DNA from 4 places in the Martelella endophytica genome. Region 2 is predicted to be linked to each of the others. Evidence: predicted binding sites of a transcription regulator. Region 2 holds the regulator's gene; each other region holds the start of a gene.
The links. Region 2 encodes LexA, which represses DNA repair genes until DNA is damaged. Its sites were predicted from a motif close to TGTTCNNNNTGTGTTCNG; they were not measured.

Region 1 (4,496 bases), 670 kb from region 2:
GATGCAGCCGCTCTCTTTCAAGATGGAGCGTGACACCCAGTTCCGCGACACCGTGGTGTCGCTGCTGATCGACAATTCCGGCTCGATGCGCGGCCGCCCGATCACGGTGGCCGCCACCTGCGGCGACATTCTGGCGCGCACGCTGGAGCGCTGCGGCGTGAAGGTCGAGATCCTCGGCTTCACCACCAAGGCCTGGAAGGGCGGACAGTCGCGCGAGAAGTGGCTGGAGGATGGCAAGCCGGCAACGCCGGGGCGCCTCAACGACCTGCGCCACATCGTCTACAAGTCCGCAGACCAACCGTGGCGGCGCTCGCGCGCCAATCTCGGTCTGATGATGCGCGAAGGGTTGCTGAAGGAAAACATCGACGGCGAAGCGCTGATCTGGGCGCATGACCGGTTGATGGCCCGGCCCGAGCAGCGCCGCATCCTGATGATGATCTCGGACGGCGCGCCGGTCGACGATTCGACGTTGTCCGTCAATCCGGGCAATTTCCTTGAACGGCATCTCCGCGCCGTCATCGAACAGATCGAGACGAAGTCGCCGGTGGAACTGCTTGCGATCGGCATCGGCCACGATGTCACCCGCTACTATCGCCGCGCCGTCACCATCGTCGACGCCGATGAGCTGGCGGGCGCGATGACCGACCAGCTCGCCGCCCTGTTCGAGGAACAGGCCGCCGGCGGCCCGGCCCGACGCCGCGCACGATGAAGCGCGCAGCATGGCTTCTTGCGCTGGCGCTGTTTTCGGCGCCGGCCACGGCATCTGAAGTTGCCGTTTCGGCGACGCCGATCGAGCATTTCGGCACGGTCACCAACGAGATTCGCTTCGGTCAGCTCGAATATCTCGGCGGGATGACGCTGTCCGGCCTGCATTCGATATCGGCAATCCGTTTCCTGCCCGATAACCGCAGCTTCATCGCAGTCGCCGATGACGGCTACTGGATCGATGGCTCGATCACCCGTGATGCCAACCGACGGCTCTCCGGCCTCACCGACGTTGACGTCACGGCGATGAAGAACGCCAAAGGCGTGCACGCCGGCAAGAGCGGCATGGATGCCGAAAGCCTCACCATCGCCGGCAACAGACTGCTCGTCGGCTTCGAGGGCAAACATCGCATCGACAGCTATCCGCTGAAGGGCCACGATACCGCGACCGCCAAACCCGGTCCCGATTTCCTGATCCCGATCTACGAGCTGAGGCGCAACGGCTCGTTTGAAGCGCTGGCGACGAATGCCGACGGCCGCACCGTGGTGATCGCCGAGCAGAGCATCGACACGGACGGCAATCTCTTTGCCGCGATCGTCGAGGGCCGCGGCAAGGGCATCTTCAAGGTGGTCAAGCGGCAGGGGTTCGATGTCACCGATGCCGCCTATCTGCCGGATGGCAATCTTCTCATCCTGGAACGACGGTTCTCTCTGCTTGCCGGTGTCGCCATGCGCATCCGCCTGATCGACGGCGATGCGATCCGAGCCGGTGCTGTCGTTGATGGTCCGGTGATCATGCAGGCGAACGGCGGCCAGCACCATATCGACAATATGGAAGGGATGGCGCTGCTGCCGATGGCCGACGGCTCGCTGCATCTGATCCTTGTCTCCGACGACAACGCCTCGCCGCTGCAGGACACGATCATGCTGGAATTCAAGCTTCTCTAGCAGGTTTCCCTCAGGCGTCGCGCCAGCCCTGCAGATACTCCACCCGCTCGACACCGGTGAATCGCGCGAGGCGCGTCAGTTCGGCATCGAGCTTTTCGAAGCGCCCTGCCGAAGCGCGCACGCCCGGCTCCAGCCACAGCTTCCTGACATCGAGCGTCGAGCGCTTGCGGTCTGCCTTCATGTCGATGCGGCCGATCATCCGGTCGCCTTCCATCAGCGGGAAGACGTAATAGCCGTACTGGCGTTTCGGCTCCGGCACGAAGATCTCGATGCGATAGAAGAAGCCGAACAGCCGCTCCGCCCGCGCCCGGTCGCGCAACAGCGGATCGAACGGGCTCAGCACCCGGATGCGCGAGGGCGGCGTCGGTACGTCGGTGAGCGTCTCGAGTTCATCGGTCAAGACAAAGGCGCGCCTCGGGCGACCGGCCTCCACCGTCTCGATCGCGATCTCGGTCAGGATATCGCGGTTTTCGTCTACCCAGTCCTTCGCCTCCTGCGGCGTCACCAGCGCGAAGAAGGCGGCAATCTCGCCGGATGTGGCAAAGCCGAGCCGTTCGAGCGCGGCCCGGCAGGCCCAGTCCACGAATTCATCATGCGGCACCTCCGGCAGACGGAAGGCGTCGGGGATGACCCGCTCGGAGAGATCGTAGGCTTTCTGGAAATTGACCCGGTGGCAGATCGAGAAGCGGCCGGTGCGCCAGTGATATTCCAGCGCGGTCTTGCCCGGATGCCAGTTCCACCAGCCGCCGGAGACATGGTCCTCCGCTTTCAGGTCACGGGCAAACACTGGCCCGTTGGCCTTCACCGCGGCGTAGGTCTGTTCGAACTCGCGTTCGTAGCCCTCCCCCTGCCAATTGCTCCAGCGCTTGCGGATCTTCGCCTCCTCGCGGGCGAAACGGTGTTTCCAGTAGGGATAGAAGCGGACGGGAATGAACGAGGCGTCGTGGGTCCAGTGCTCGAACAGCATCCGATCGCTTTCCAGCAGCGCCTGCAGATGCTCGCGGCGAAAAGTCTGGTTGCGCGAATAGAGGATCATGTCATGGGCGCGTTCAACGGTGCGGATCGAATCGACCTGCACGAAGCCGATCTGCTCGATCAGCGCCAGAAGCGCCGCCTGGTCCATCGCTCGTCCGGGCGCTCCGGAAAGCCCCTGCCGCGCCATGAACACGCGCCGTGCATCGCTGTTGGAAATCGTTCTGGTCATGGGCGGAGCCTAGAGCGATTCGGACAAAATAAGAACATCGAAAGCTTTGCGCCGGCGAAAGACATGCCTATAAGGAAACCGAGGCGAACGACGAGACGGAACCCAAGCCCTTGCATATCGAATTCGACCAGGCCGGTGTTGCCTATGACGGGCGCACGGCGCTCCACAGGCTGAGCCTGACGCTCACCGGTCGCCGCATCGGCGTCATCGGCCTGAACGGCTCGGGCAAGACCACCTTCGCTCGGCTGATCAACGGGCTGACGAAGCCAAGCGTGGGGCGGGTCCGCGTCAACGGCCGCGATACGGTCGACGATGCCGACGGCGTTCTGGCCGACACCGGCTATGTGTTCCAGGCGCCGCAGAACCAGATCATCCTGCCGATCGTCGAAGATGATATCGCGCTTGGGCTGAAGGCGCGCGGCGTGGCAAAGGCCGACATTCCGGTGCGTGCGGAAGAGGCGCTCTCCCGGCTTGGCATCTCTCATCTCGGCAAGCGCCGTTCGCATGAACTCTCCGGCGGCGAACTGCAGCTCGCAGCGCTTGCCGCGGTGCTGGCGACACGCCCCTCGCTCGTCATCCTCGACGAGCCGACCAACCAGCTCGACCTGAAGAACCGCCGTCGGGTGGCCGAGACGATCGACGCGCTTTCCGAAGACGTGATCGCGATCTCGCACGACCTTGCGACGCTTTCCCGGTTCGAACGCGTGCTGCTGTTTCATGAGGCGCGGCTGATCGCGGATGGGCCGGCCGACGCGGTGATCGGCGAATACGAGGCCATGAACCGCTGATGCAGTCGCTTTATGTCGAGGGAAACAGCCTGCTCCACCGCCTGCCCGCGGGGGTAAAGTTGTCCGTGCTTCTCGCCTTCAGCATCGCGATCTTCTTCAGCGCCAGCCTGGCCGTCACCGGCGGTTTCCTGGCCGTCGCCGCAATCGTCTATTTCACCCTTCCCATGCGGCCGAAGCAGGCGCTCGCGCGGCTTTTGCCGATTGCCTTCGCCATTCTGCTCGTCGGCGGCTTCGGCCTGCTGTTCAACCCATGGCAGCTGACCGCACTCTCCGTTATCAGGCTGACGGCGCTGATGCTGCTGGCGGCCGCCATCACCGCGTCGACCCCCGTGCCCGCTTTCATCGACACCGTCACCAGTGCCGCAAGGCCTCTGGAAAAGGCAGGCCTCGTGCGGGCGGCCGATATCGGGCTTGCCGTGGGGCTTGTCATCCGCTTCGTCCCGGATATCCTCGCGCGGTATGGAGCCATCCGCGATGCGCACCAGGCGCGGGGCATCCGCTTTCGCCCGACCCGCGCCATCGTGCCGCTGATCATCTTGACGCTGAAGGATGCGGACAGTATCGCCGATGCCATCGATGCCCGCGGCATTCGCGGCACCGCAGAGAAAAGGAACAGAAAATGACCTCTCGCGACCTCGTTCTCGTGTCGTTGTTCACGGCCATCATCGTGGCGCTCGGCATCCTGCCGCCGATCCCGCTAGCCTTCTCGCCCGTGCCCATCACCGCGCAGACGCTCGGCGTCATGCTGGCCGGACTGGTTCTCGGCCGCAAGCGCGGGGCGCTCGCCGTGCTGTTGCTGTTCGTGCTGGTTGCGATTGGCCTTCCGGTGCTCTCGGGCGGCCGCGGTGGCC
Region 2 (4,496 bases):
TAAAGCACTCGGCGGCGGGAACAAAACTGCCTCGCAGGCAGTTCCCCTATCATAAATCGATGCCCTTCCCGACCAAGACAAGGATATCCACCATGACCCGTCTCATCGCCTTTTGGACGTCCCCGGTTCACATTCGCGCCAAGGATGGCCACACCCTCACGATCGAAGGCCCTAGCCATGCTGAGGATGTTCTCAAGAGCAGATGGCCGGTCAAACAGGGTCCGCACTTCGAAAACGCCCTTGAGCTTTGCGTGCGCGCTGGTGAGCAGCCCGGCCATCTGGGCCAGGCCCGCGATGCATTTGTCGCGGCCGCTCTCGAAGCCGGCATGCTGCAGACGTCGCGGAAGCAGACGCTCAAGACGATGGCCAGAAAATTGAATCTCGGCCTCCCTTCAGCCGCCAGCGCCTGAGCTCACAACGCTGGAAATTTGCACCGAATGTGCGCCGCCGAAAGCCAATGCTTTCGGCGTCGGTTTTGTATGACTATCCCGAACACGGATGCCACAGCGCACTCTTGCGGAACATGTTAAGAACATATATAGTTCGTTCTGTATTTGTTTCTTATACTATGGGTTGCGAAAGGGTGCGGGATGCTGACGCGTAAACAACAGGAACTCCTGTTCTTCATTCACGAGCGAATGAAGGAGTCCGGAATTCCCCCTTCCTTCGACGAGATGAAGGAGGCGCTTGATCTTGCTTCCAAATCCGGCATCCATCGGCTGATTACGGCTCTTGAGGAACGCGGCTTCATCCGCCGCCTGCCAAACAGGGCCCGAGCGCTGGAAATCCTGCGCATGCCGGACAGTTTCGTCGCCCAGCAGCCGCCGCGCCGCGGCTTCTCCCCCAGTGTCATCGAAGGCAGTCTCGGCAAGAAGGCAGAGGTCGCCGCGCCCAAGGCTGTGAGCAGCGACAGCGGCTCCACCGAAGTTCCGGTGATGGGCCGGATCGCGGCCGGTGTGCCGATTTCGGCCATCCAGGAAAACACCCATAACATGGCCGTTCCGGCCGACATGCTGGGCGCAGGTGAGCATTACGCGCTGGAAGTCCAGGGTGATTCGATGATCGAGGCCGGGATATTCGACGGCGACACCGTGATCATCCGCAACATCAACACGGCGGCTCCAGGCGATATCGTCGTTGCACTCGTCAATGACGAAGAGGCGACGCTGAAGCGCTTCCGCCGCAAGGGCGCATCGATCGCGCTCGAGGCTGCAAACCCGGCTTACGAGACCCGCATCTTCGCCGCCGATCAGGTCAAGGTTCAGGGCAAGCTGGTCGGCCTGATTCGTCGCTACCACTGATCACCAGCCTTTCCGGCAAGGCGATCGGCGACCTGAAGTCGCCGCTTCGCCAGTCGTAGAGACGGTGGCGGCTCCATTCTCGTGCAAGCGTCGTGACCGAGGGTGCTATGGTGACGACGGTGCATGCGTGTTTTCTCGCCCCCTCCCCCGATAGCGGCCTGACCGTGGTGATCCCGTCGTGAACCTCGGCCTTTTCCGATAAGCCGAAAGCCGGTGCCAGCGTGAAGACGATGGCACCGGCCTCGCGTCGCATTTGCGGGGTGACCAGAAAACGGCCGCTTCGGCAGGTTTGGTAGCCGGTACGATAGAGGCTGATCACGATATCGCCGACGTCGCAGGCAAGGCCGACGAGGGCTGGATGCAGCGCCTGGACCACGACAAGGCCGTCCGGTGCAGCCACACACCATAGATCTTTCTTGCAGTAAAACCGGTCAGGCGTCAGCAATGCCTCGCTGACCAGGCCGGCAAGTTCGGCGCGCCCGCGACGCCAGGCAGCGTTATCGTCCAGACGTGCGCGGCGATCGGTGGCGTCAATGAAGGGCTCGCCGGGTTCGACCATGATTGGCGGAACGGTTTCTTCAAGCGCGAGCGCGGTCTGCCATTGCTCGTAGATGAAGGCGGGCGGCCGTTTGTCGCTGACGGCAGCGCTGGTGTTCCTCACGATGGCGACGAGATCACCATCTTCGGAGACGAGGATGCGGACCGCGCTGTGATCGCCAGCCCGGGCGAAAAGCCCGAATGCCAGCAGCATCGGCACGACCCCGACATAGCGCAGGCGCGTGCGCAGGAGCACGAAGGGCACGAAACCGGCGGTGAACAGAAGCAGGAAACCCGCCGGCGCCTTGCCCGTGGAAAATGCCCCGCCGAGCTGTTTCACCCAGTGGGCGGTGGCCATCACCCAATCGAGCCCTGCCCCCATGACATGAAGGAACGGCCCGTGCAGGCCAAGCGGCATCGTCAGCATCGCGGCAAGCCCAGCCGGCATCACGATAAAAGTGATCACCGGCATCGCCAGAAGATTGCCCAACAGGCCATAACCGGCAACGCGCTGGAAATGCGCTATGGCGAAGGGCGCGGTCGAAAGCCCCCCAATCAGCGCGGTCAGCACGATGCCGGCGGCAAACAGGAACAGGATGCGGATCACGCCGTTGCGCCGCGACTCGGCATGACGCCGGGAGCCCGAGCGTTGCCAGAGGCTGTACCCCGCGATCAACGCCGCCGTGGCGGCAAACGACATCTGCATGCCGGGACCCGAGGCCTCAGAGGGCGACAGCGCCAGAATGACGAGCGCCGAGACCGCAACATTGCGCAGGCTGATCGCCGGACGGTCAAACAGCGCGGCAATCAGCATGATCGCGAGCATCAGGAAGGCGCGCTGGGCGGAGACCTGCATGCCGGACACGAGAAGATAGAAGAACGCCGCCGCCAGCGCGGCGATGGCCGCCACCTTTTTGGTCGCGAACGCCTCGGCGCCGTGCACGGAAAGCGCCAGCAGCAACCGAAGGCTTGTGAAGAAGATGCCGGCGGCGAGCGCCATATGCAGTCCGGAGATGGCGATGACATGGGCAAGGCCGGCGTTGCGCAGCGCGTCGAGCGTTTCGGCCCCCATTGCCCTCCGTTCGCCGGTGATGATGGCATTGGCAAACGCACCGGATTCGCCCGGCAGCACAGCACGGATCCGGGCAGCAATCGCCTCGCGCAATTCCGCGATCGCAAGCATGACCGCCCCCGGCTTCGGCGCGTTTGCGGCCATCGCCGCCGGCTCCGGCGGACCATAGAAATAGCCGATCGCGCCGATGCCATCGAAATAGGAGAGGAAGCCGAAGTCGACGAGGCCGGGCAGCGCCGGTGCGGATGGTGGCGACAGGCGGGCAAGGCCGGAAATGCCGCCGCCGACCGCAACCGGCGGCTTGTTCCCACGCGCCACAAGCGCCACCCGCTGCGGCGGGCGGTGGATGACGGGATCGTCCGTCGCTGAAACATCGACGACGTAGCGCCAGCCGGAGGTCGTCTTCTCGCGCTCGGCGACAATGCCGGTGACGTGGGTTACCACCGGCGAATCCAGCATCACCGTCGAAAGCCGGTCGGTCTGCAGCGCGGCAAAGAGCGCGCCGGCGAAGAACAGGGCGCAGGCAGCCGTGGTGAGACGGATCAGCGCGCGCGCGTGTCGCAGCAAGACTGCGGCAATGATGAAGAGCGTGCCATAGAGCATCAATGCCCAGAAAGCGGGCGCCTCGGCTCGCGAGAACCACCAGATTGCCCCCGCTGCAATCGCGACCGGCGCAAGCAGAAAGGCGCGGCCAAAGGCGAGTTCCTCTTCCATGAGCCGCGTCAGATTGCCGCGGGCAGTGCCCAGGAACCGCTCGGGCGCTGCGGCTGCATCGTCTCCCGACGTCGGCGTTTTCAACCTGCTTCGGAGCAGCCGGAGGCGCCGCAACGCGCTGCCGCTTCGCGCCCTCTGCCGCCTGCCGGCGGTTCCTGCTGCATTATCCTCCACTTTCACCGGCCACGCCCCATGCAACCCTGAGTATCGTGGAACGGTTGTAGAGGGAATGCAATCGCCGCCGCTTGAAAGTGGTGCAGAATTTCCTTTCCACGCGGCCAAAAAACTTGCTAAACGCAGGTATCAACATTCGACCGCATCGCAACAACGCCCATTCTGCGGCTTGGCAGCGGCGCGTCGATCCTATACCAAGTTGTTAAAATTCATGAATACTCAATCAAGCGTCTCGCGCCTGAACATTTGGAGGACAGCATGACGGAACAAGGCAAACTCACGCTCGACGGCAAAGAACTCGAGCTGAAAGTCGAAGCAGGCACCTTCGGTCCCAAGGTGCTCGACATTGCCTCACTTTACAAAGAGTCGGGCATGTTCACCTATGACCCCGGCTTCACCTCGACGGCATCGTGCAAGTCGAAGATCACTTTCATCGACGGCGACCAGGGCATCCTCCTGCATCGCGGCTATCCGATCGACCAGCTTGCCGAAAACGCAAGCTTCCTGGAAACCTGCTACCTGCTTCTGTTCGGCGAACTGCCGACGGCGACGCAACTCAAGGATTTCGATACCCGCGTTACCCGCCACACGATGATCCACGAGCAGCTGACGCGGCTCTTCACCGGCTTCCGCCGTGATGCCCACCCGATGGCGATCCTCTGTGGCGCAGTCGGTGCAATGTCGGCCTTCTATCACGA
Region 3 (4,496 bases), 2.0 Mb from region 2:
GGTGCCGAATTTGATGCTCATGAATACGGTTTGTCCCACTTTTTTGCGCGTCCACCGGCCGCGCCTGACTGCATTTGGGAGCGGCCGATAACAGCGCTCCGTCTCTGACTACAAGGCGCCCGGGGGCACCGAGAAAATGTCTGTTGCCGAGGAAACACCCCAGCCCAATACAAACGTGCAACCGTCATGAAAGTTCCACCTGCCGTCGTAGCAGACGATCGCCCGCGGCTCATTGTGCTTGAGGGGAGCCGGTTTGCAACTGTCTATTTCGGGGCTGACCCCACGGCTGTGGCGGGACACCGAGCCACCGACAAAAAATTTCAACTGAACGCTTGCCGAACCGGGCGGGCTGTTTTATAGAGCAGCCGCTGGTCACGGAGTGTAGCGCAGTCTGGTAGCGCACCTCGTTCGGGACGAGGGGGTCGCGTGTTCGAATCACGCCACTCCGACCATCAAATTTCCCCGATTTTTCCGATAGATTTCGTGCCTGCGGGCCGTGGCTTTTCATCAAAGCTCGCGGATCGGGCGGAAGCTCCTGCGATGCAGCGGGCATGGGCCCGCCTCGCTAATCGCCGTCAGGTGACGGGCAGTGCCATAGCCGGAATGGATGTCGAAGCCGTAGGCCGGATAGAGCGTGCCGGCGGCGGCCATCATCCGGTCGCGCGTGACCTTGGCGACGATCGACGCTGCAGCGATCGACAACGAGCGCGCATCCCCCTTGATCACGGCGTCGGCGCGGCAGGCGATGTTCGGCGGCCGGTCCCGGCCGTCGGTCAGCACCAGTGCCGGCGGGACGCAGAGCCCCATGACGGCACGGCGCATCGCATCGAGGCTTGCCGCCAGGATGTTGATGCGGTCGATCAGGGCCGGACCGCTGGAAGCGACCGAGATCGATGCATGCTCCATGATCAGATCGAACAGCTCGGCCCGCCGTTTTGCCGAAAGTTTCTTGGAATCGTTCAGGCCGTCCGGAATGCGATCGGGATCGAGGATCACCGCCGCCGCGACAACCGGACCGGCGAGCGGACCACGACCGGCCTCATCGCAGCCGGCCACCGGCCAGAGGCCGCGCCCGCGGGCGGCAAGCTCCATCGAAAAGTCCGGGCCCTGCGGCGCAAGGTCGAACAGGAGAGGAGAATCGGAAGGCGCGCTCAAAGACATGATGTCATTTCGCACAGCCTTCCGATCTCCTGCAAGTCCCCTTATGGTTGGCGGCAAGGGGACTTCTTCGGCGGGCCAGGGAAGCCGGCCGGTAAGGCAACTGAAAATGCAGGTTTCAGAAGAGGTTGAGCTGGGTGCCGCCGCTGTCCGGCGAGACGAACAGATCGTCGCGCAGCGCCACCGAGCGCCGCATCAGCCCGAGCCGCTTGACGGCGATTTCGAAACGGCGTGCCAGCTGCCAGGCATAGGGACCGCTGCCCTTCATCCGCTTGCCGAATTCGGCATCATAGTCCTTGCCGCCGCGCATCGAGCGGATCAGGCTCATCACATGACGATAGCGCTCTGGATGATGCTCCAGCAGCCAATCCTTGAACAGCGGCGCCACTTCGAGCGGCAGACGCAGCAGGATATAGCTCGCCTCGGTGGCACCCGCCGCCTTGCCGCTGTCGAGGATCCGCTCCATTTCATGATCGTTCAGCGCCGGAATGACCGGCGCCAGCGAAATGCCGACCGGAACGCCGGCCTCGCTCAACGCCCTGATTGTCTCCAGCCGGCGCGGCGGCGTCGCAGCACGCGGTTCCATGGCCCGGGCAAGCTTGCGATCGAGCGTCGTCACCGACATGGTCACCTTCACCAGCCGCTTCTCCGCCATCGCGGAAAGGATGTCGAGATCGCGCAGCACCAGCGCCGACTTGGTGGTGATGGCAACGGGATGATTGGCGTCGGCGAGCACTTCCAGCACCTGCCGCATGATCCGCCAGTCTTTCTCGACCGGCTGATACGGATCGGTATTGGTGCCGATCGCGATCGTCTTCGCATGGTAACCGGGCTTCGACAGCTCGCGGGCGAGCTGGCGGGCGGCATCCGGCTTGGCAAACAGCCTGGTCTCGAAGTCGAGCCCGGCCGAAAGCCCCATGAAACCGTGGCTCGGCCGCGCGAAACAATAGATGCAGCCATGCTCGCAGCCGCGATAAGGGTTGACCGAGCGCTCGAACGGCACATCCGGCGAGGTGTTGCGGGTGATGATCGACTTCACCTTCTCCACCTGCACCTCGGTCGCAAGCGGCGGCAGCTCCTCGTCCATCGCCCAGCCGTCGTCGAAACGCGCGCGCGCGAGCGGCTCGAAACGACCGTCCGGATTGGCCGTCGCCGCGCGGCCGCGCCGGCGGTCCTTCTCGACGGTTTCGAAATGGACCGGCTGCGGGCCGACACCGTCGGACAGAATATTGAAGACGTCGTCCATGTTGATCTCCCGGCGGCCCGGCCGCCATGGTTGCCGGCCCCGTCGCCAGGGCTTTCCAACAACAATCCTGAGGAATCTATAGCCCACGAACGAGAACAAATCAAGAACATTAACCGTGATGCTTGGCAAGCTAGCCATGCTCTGCATATGTAGGGACATGCTGAGCGTCATCATCGAATGCGATAACAACGAAGCCGAGCTTGCCCATTCGCTTTCCGCACTGGTCACGGGTGCGGTCGAGGGGCTTGTCAGCGATGTCATTGTGTTGGACCACGGCTCTGCCGATGGCAGCGAACGGGTCGCGGAAGCAGCTGGCTGCCGCTATTTCCGAAGCTGGAATCTTGAACAGGTGATCGCGGAGACGCGGGGTGACTGGATCATGGTGCTCGAGCCCGGCGCAAGGCCGCTCACGGGCTGGGTCGAAGCGGTGTCCGAGCATATCGCGACCGACAGCCGGCCGGCCCGGTTCTCCTGCTCGCGCCACCACCGCATGCCATTCTGGAACCGGTTGTTTTCACGCCGCTGCCCGCTCGAAGTGGGCCTGATCATGCCGAAGGCGGCGGCGCGGGAGCGCGCGGCGGCAAGCGGCCCCTCGCCCTTCACGCTGGCCGGGCGTATGGTCACTCGGCGTCTCAGCTGCGAGCTCGTGCCGGCACGGGTGATGATGCGGGTCTAGAGCGCGTCCGGGAAAGTGGGTACCGGTTCCGTCCGCACGCGCGCAAAGACAAATGGATGGAGCATTTTCGACGATCCGGTTTTCACCGGAAATGCTCTAGCGACAGTCGCTCAGGCGCGCCGGCGCAGATGCTCGTCCAGTCGCGGCATGATCTCCACGAAATTGCACGGCATGTGGCGATAGTCGAACTGCTTTTCGAGGATGCCGTCCCAGGCGTCCTTGCAGGCGCCCGGCGAGCCCGGCAGCACGAAGATGAAGGTCTGGTTGAACAGGCCGGCGGTCGCCCGCGACTGCACTGTCGAGGTCCCGATCTTCTCGAACGAGATCCGGTGGAAGACCGCGGAAAACCCGTCCATCCGCTTTTCGAACAGCGGTTCGATCGCTTCCGGCGTCACATCCCGCCCGGTAAATCCCGTGCCGCCCGTCGTCAGCACGACATCGATGTCGGCCTCGCCGCACCACCGGGAAACGACGGCGGCGATCTCCTCGCGGTCGTCGCCGACGATCTGGCGGTCGGCGAGGATATGGCCGGCCTTCTCGATGCGCGCCTTCAGCGTTTCGCCCGAGCGATCATCGGCGAGCGTGCGGCTGTCGGATACGGTGAGAACGGCAAAGCGGACGGGAATGAAGGAACGTTCGATCATCTTTCATCTCCTGAAACGGTGCTGCTTGCGGCAACAAACCAGTCCGGATGGGCCCCGGCAATGGTGGCGGCCGCAATCTCTGCATGATTCATGTCAGCGAAAAGGCCGAAACATGTCGCTCCCGAGCCCGACATGCGGGCGATTGTCGCACCCGCGGCCGAAAGCGCGGCAAGGACATCGCCGATCACCGGTTCGGCCTGACAGGCGGCCGGCTGCAGGTCGTTGCGGCTTGCCGCAATCAGCGCCATCCAGCCGCCGGCCGTTTCCGGCAGCGCCCCGAGCGGCGGATTGTGCCGGCTTTCGAGCGCAGCAAAGATCGTAGGCGTGGAGACCGGCACCAAAGGATTGACGAGCACCAGCGAAAGCGCCGGCAGACCTGCGGCAATGCGGATATCCTCGCCGATCCCCCGCGCCGTCAGCGGCCGGCTTTCAAGACACATCGGCACATCGGCGCCAAGAGAGAGGCCGAGCCGCTGCAGCGTGTCGGAGGAACAGTCGAGCGACCAGAGCCGGCACAGCCCGCGCAGCGTCGCCGCAGCATCCGCCGAGCCGCCGCCAATGCCTGAGGCCGGCGGCAGGTTCTTTTCGAGGTGGATGTGAACCGGATCCGACGCCTGGCCGGTCTCCCGCGCCAGAAGCCGCAGCAGATTGCGGGCCTTCAGCACCAGATTGCCGGTGATCGCATCGTCATCGCGGGGCAGCGGGCCGGCGAATCGACCGGACAGCGAAAAGCCGTCGGCATCGGCGCTTTCGAAGGTCAGCCGGTCGCCGA
Region 4 (4,496 bases), 1.2 Mb from region 2:
CCGTCGAAGCAGCGCAGCGTCCCGTCATCCGCAAACCATGCCGACCAGCCTGAAACGGGGGTGACGAACTGCCAGAGCCCATCCTGGAAGATCGCGACATCGCCCGCATGGCCGCTCCAGGCCGCCGTCGGAGTGTCTGCCACCACGTAGCAGCTCCCGTCCTCGGGGCTTGCGGGCGGATCATCGGCTTCGGCGACGATCGCCAGATGGACGACCGCATCGAGCCGCTGCAGGGCCTCGTTATGGGTTACGTGTTTCTGCGCCTGCGCCGGCAGGATGAAGGGAAGGCCAAGTTTTGCCGTCATGTCGGACATCGAAATCTCCTTGCGGGCAGAGCCGGTGGCATCTGCGGTGCCACAAGCCTATCGGCTGTCGCAGCCCGCGGGGAAAACGGTTGGTCCTCCTGCAGGTTGTCCGCCACTTCTGCGCCTGATGGCAGACGTCAGGCCAGGGTCCCGACGCGGGTCGAGGCGGGCACCCGATAGGCGATCGCCTCGCCGATATGCATGCGGCTGACGGTGGTCTGGCCATCGAGATCGGCGATGGTGCGGGCGACCTTGAGAACCCGATGATAACCGCGGGCGGAAAACCGCATCTTCTCCGCAGCCTCCTTCAGCAGCGCAAGCCCCGCGGTATCAGGCTCTGCAAGCCGCTCGACGAGGCTCGCAGGGCAGCGGGCGTTGATGGCCTGCTCGCCAAGGGCCGCAAACCGGTCGCGCTGGGCCTGGCGTGCCTTTTCGACGCGGCGGGCGACGGCGGCGCTTGTCTCGCCCTCCACCCGCGAGCCGATCAGGTCCATCGCGCTGACCGCCGGCACGTCGATGCGAATGTCGATGCGGTCCATTAGCGGGCCGGAAATGCGGGCCTGGTAGTCGGCCGCGCATCGCGGCCCGCGTGGGCAGCTGTGTCCGGGCTCGCCGGCCATGCCGCAGCGGCAGGGGTTCATCGCCGCGATCAGCTGGAAGGCGGCCGGATAGGACACGCGATGATTGGCGCGTGCAATCACGCATTCCCCGGTTTCGAGCGGCTGGCGCAGAGCATCGAGAACCTGCGGCGAGAATTCGGGCAGTTCGTCGAGAAACAGCACGCCGTGATGGGCAAGCGAAGCCTCGCCCGGCATTGCCTTGATGCCGCCGCCGACAAGCGAGGCCATGCTGGCTGAATGATGTGGCGCCCTGAAGGGGCGCCTGTCGGAGAGCTTGCCGCCGGCAAGTTTCCCGGCAATCGAATGCACCATCGACATCTCGAGCAGTTCGGGCGGAGACAGCGGCGGCAGGATGGAGGGTAGGCGGGCGGCGAGCATCGACTTTCCGGCGCCGGGCGGGCCGACCATCAACAGGTTATGGCCGCCGGCGGCAGCCACTTCGAGCGCCCGCTTCGCGCTTTCCTGGCCGCGGATATCGGCAAGATCGGGCAGATCCTGCGCCCCGGAGCGGATGGCAGGGTGCGGCCGCGTCAGCACCTGGGTGCCGCGAAAATGATTGACGATCGCAATCAGGCTCTTCGGTGCGAGGATGTCGAGATCGGTGCTTGCCCAGGCGGCCTCCGGGCCGCAGCCTGCAGGGCAGATCAGGCCCTTGTCGACCGCGTTGGCGGCGATCGCGGCGGGCAGGGCGCCGGTCACGCTTGCAATAGTGCCATCGAGATTGAGCTCGCCGATGACGACATAGCCGGAAAGGGCATCACCCGGAACGGCGCCAAGGGCGGCCATCAGCCCAAGCGCGATCGCCAGATCGAAATGCGAGCCCTCCTTGGGCAGGTCCGCCGGCGCGAGATTGACCGTCACGCGCTTGGCCGGCAGCGCCAGGCCGGAGGCGTGCAGTGCCGCCTGCACCCGCTCCCGGCTTTCGGCGACCGCCTTGTCCGGCAGGCCGACGATCTGCATGCCGATCTTGCCGGGCGCAATCATCACCTGCACATCGACAGGCACGCCTTCCACACCCTGAAATGCAACCGTATGAACCCGTGAAACCATGCCCCGCTCCACCCCGTTTACACCAACCGCCCACCATGCGAGCGGATTTTCTGTGTCCTAGGGTTGCAATGATTCCACAGGTGTGACCTATATGCAAGAACAAAATGAGAACATATTTGCCGTGCCTGCCGGGGCGCGAAACGGGGCAGGCGATCAGCCTGCTTGGTTGCGTTTGTTCTCGATGGCATCCCACATCAGCGCAGCGATATCGGCGCCGCCGAATTTCTTGACCTCGCGGATGCCGGTGGGAGAGGTGACGTTGATCTCGGTCATGTAGTCGCCGATGACGTCGATGCCAACGAGGATGAAGCCGCGCTCCTTGAGTGCGGGGCCGATGCGCGCGCAGATTTCCTCTTCGCGGGCGGTCAGCCCGGCCGGTTCGGCGCGACCGCCGACATGCATGTTGGAACGGCTGTCGGTCTCGGCCGGCACGCGGTTGATCGCGCCGGCGAATTCGCCGTCAACGAGGATGATGCGTTTGTCGCCCTTGCGCACCGCCGGCAGATAGGCCTGGGCGATGTAGGGTTCGCGGAACATCTGCGCGAACATTTCGAGAAGGGAGGTGAAGTTGCGGTCGTCGCGCGTCGAGTGGAACACGCCGGCGCCGCCATTGCCGTAGAGCGGCTTCAGGATGATGTCGCCCATCTCCTCGCGGAAGCGACGGATTTCGCCAACATCCTTGGTAATCAGCGTCGGCGGCATCAGATCGGCGAACTCGGTGACGAAAATCTTTTCAGGCGAATTGCGCACCCATGCCGGGTCGTTGACCACGAGCGTCTTCGGATGAATCCGTTCAAGCAGGTGGGTGGAGGTGATGTAGGCCATATCAAAGGGAGGGTCCTGGCGCAGCAGAACCACATCCATGGTTGAAAGATCGACCCGTTCCGACGCCCCGAGCGTGTAGTGGTCGCCCTCGACATCACGCAGTGTCATCGGCTCGACGGCGGCGAAGATCTTGCCGTCGCGCAGCGACAGCCGGTCCGGCGTGTAGTGGAAGAGGTTGTAGCCGCGGGCCTGCGCCTCAAGGCTCATGGCGAAGGTGGAGTCGCCGGCGATCTTGACGGTGGAAATATGGTCCATCTGGACGGCGACGTTCTTGATGTTCGGCATGAGGCGCGGTCTCGCTTGGTATCGGTGCAACACCATTTAGGCGCTGGCCGGAGCCTTGGCAATGGCCCGCCTCACAGCTGCAGCGCCCTTTCACGGGCATTATGGATGTGGCGGTCCATCGCCTCGACCGCGCGCGTGGGGTCGCGCTCCAGGAGCGCATCGATGATGGCAATATGGTCGCTGAATGCCTGGGGCAGAACCACCTCGTTAAGCTTGATGCGGTCAAGCTTGATCAGACGAATGCGGATAGCGTTGATGTTGTAGGCATTCTGCAGCAGCGCATTGCCTGTCGATGCGATCAGGAGGTTGTGAAATCCGGCGTCAACTTCCTGCCCATGTTCGAAGAGCTCGGGACTCGGCGCCCGCTTGGCCTCATCCATGAGCTTCAGGTGCAGGCGGCGCTGATTTTCAATGACGGCGTCCGGCATGGTTCTGGTAGCCTGAATGACGGCTTCGCGCTCGAGCGCCCCACGCATCTGGAAGGCGTTGCGGATCATCGGCAGGTCGATTGCCGGGATGAGAACGCCGCGTTGCGGGAGAACGTTGACCAGCCCCTCAGCCTGCAGCCGCGGCAGCAGTTCCCGCAGGGCACCGATCGAGAGATTGAGCATGTCGACCAATGCACGTTGGCTGACCATCTGGCCAGGCCGCAGCCGCCCACTCATCAGCACATGCTGAAAGAGGTCATAGGCCGTGTCCCTGACGCTGGTGACGTCCGATTGCTGCTCCGTCATAGCTCTTCCTCCCGTCAAGCCGGTTGCGATCCACCGCTAGCCCCCTCCGGCCATCAGGGCGACAATACCATTGAGAGGAGGAGTGATACAACCACCCCTTGGACGAGATATTGTCACACCAGGGGTCGCTTCCTGGCCTCACCATTTTTCGCGATGACCGCTGTGAAGCCAGTGTGCCGCGCAATTTTGGGAAGGCGACAAGTTTCGGTCCAAAATCGGGGCGTGCAAGTTCCAGCACGGCACCGGCGAAGCCGCTGCTGCATGGCAGTTCGCCGGTCCGGACGTTGTCAGGCGCTGAAACCCGTGACCGTGATCGTAATCATCTCATGATCGGAGAGCGGCTTTCCGTCCTCGGTAATCGCCGGCACGATAGCGCTCTTTGCGACGTCAAACCCGCGGGTGAGGAACCAGTCGAGTTTCAGCTTCTTGTCGCCCGGTTTGGAGATCAGGCTTTCGCGTGTGGTCGGCTGTTCGGTGCCGCCGCTGTGGGCCTGATAGCCGCGGCTTTCGGCAAGCGCAAACAGGGTTTCGGCGCGATAGTCACCGCCCGTACGGTTGCCGCTGTTGAAATCGCCGCCGACGATTGCCGGTATTCCGGGGAAGCGGGCGTCGATGTCGTCGAGTATGTCGGCGATCTGGCGTTCGCGCAGCGGGATCGTGCCGTGGCTTTCAAGGTG

Region 1: TM49_RS11840 (energy-coupling factor ABC transporter ATP-binding protein) is a predicted target of LexA. The motif match lies at 2,877-2,894, and genes of this name have one in related genera.
Region 3: TM49_RS05640 (PA0069 family radical SAM protein) is a predicted target of LexA. The motif match lies at 2,496-2,513, and genes of this name have one in related genera.
Region 4: TM49_RS20930 (YifB family Mg chelatase-like AAA ATPase) is a predicted target of LexA. The motif match lies at 2,071-2,088, and genes of this name have one in related genera.

What each region holds. Positions count from the first base shown of each region.
Region 1 covers NZ_CP010803.1:2,605,117-2,609,612, reverse strand. The annotation lists gene cobT (cobaltochelatase subunit CobT) at 1-709, shown strand, start outside; gene TM49_RS11850 (esterase-like activity of phytase family protein) at 706-1,653, shown strand; gene TM49_RS11845 (winged helix-turn-helix domain-containing protein) at 1,664-2,857, opposite strand; gene TM49_RS11840 (energy-coupling factor ABC transporter ATP-binding protein) at 2,968-3,645, shown strand; gene TM49_RS11835 (energy-coupling factor transporter transmembrane component T family protein) at 3,645-4,268, shown strand; gene TM49_RS11830 (biotin transporter BioY) at 4,265-4,496, shown strand, end outside.
Region 2 covers NZ_CP010803.1:3,278,102-3,282,597, reverse strand. The annotation lists gene TM49_RS14985 (DUF982 domain-containing protein) at 93-410, shown strand; gene lexA (transcriptional repressor LexA) at 591-1,301, shown strand; gene TM49_RS14975 (ComEC/Rec2 family competence protein) at 1,255-3,708, opposite strand; gene gltA (citrate synthase) at 4,057-4,496, shown strand, end outside.
Region 3 covers NZ_CP010803.1:1,239,261-1,243,756, reverse strand. The annotation lists gene TM49_RS05655 (phosphomannomutase) at 1-21, opposite strand, end outside; tRNA gene TM49_RS05650 (tRNA-Pro) at 376-452, shown strand; gene TM49_RS05645 (ribonuclease HII) at 508-1,161, opposite strand; gene TM49_RS05640 (PA0069 family radical SAM protein) at 1,277-2,404, opposite strand; gene TM49_RS05635 (glycosyltransferase) at 2,562-3,080, shown strand; gene moaB (molybdenum cofactor biosynthesis protein B) at 3,191-3,724, opposite strand; gene TM49_RS05625 (4-(cytidine 5'-diphospho)-2-C-methyl-D-erythritol kinase) at 3,721-4,496, opposite strand, start outside.
Region 4 covers NZ_CP010803.1:4,483,877-4,488,372, reverse strand. The annotation lists gene TM49_RS20935 (DUF2793 domain-containing protein) at 1-314, opposite strand, end outside; gene TM49_RS20930 (YifB family Mg chelatase-like AAA ATPase) at 443-1,975, opposite strand; gene gshB (glutathione synthase) at 2,129-3,085, opposite strand; gene TM49_RS20920 (GntR family transcriptional regulator) at 3,157-3,819, opposite strand; gene TM49_RS20915 (endonuclease/exonuclease/phosphatase family protein) at 4,107-4,496, opposite strand, start outside.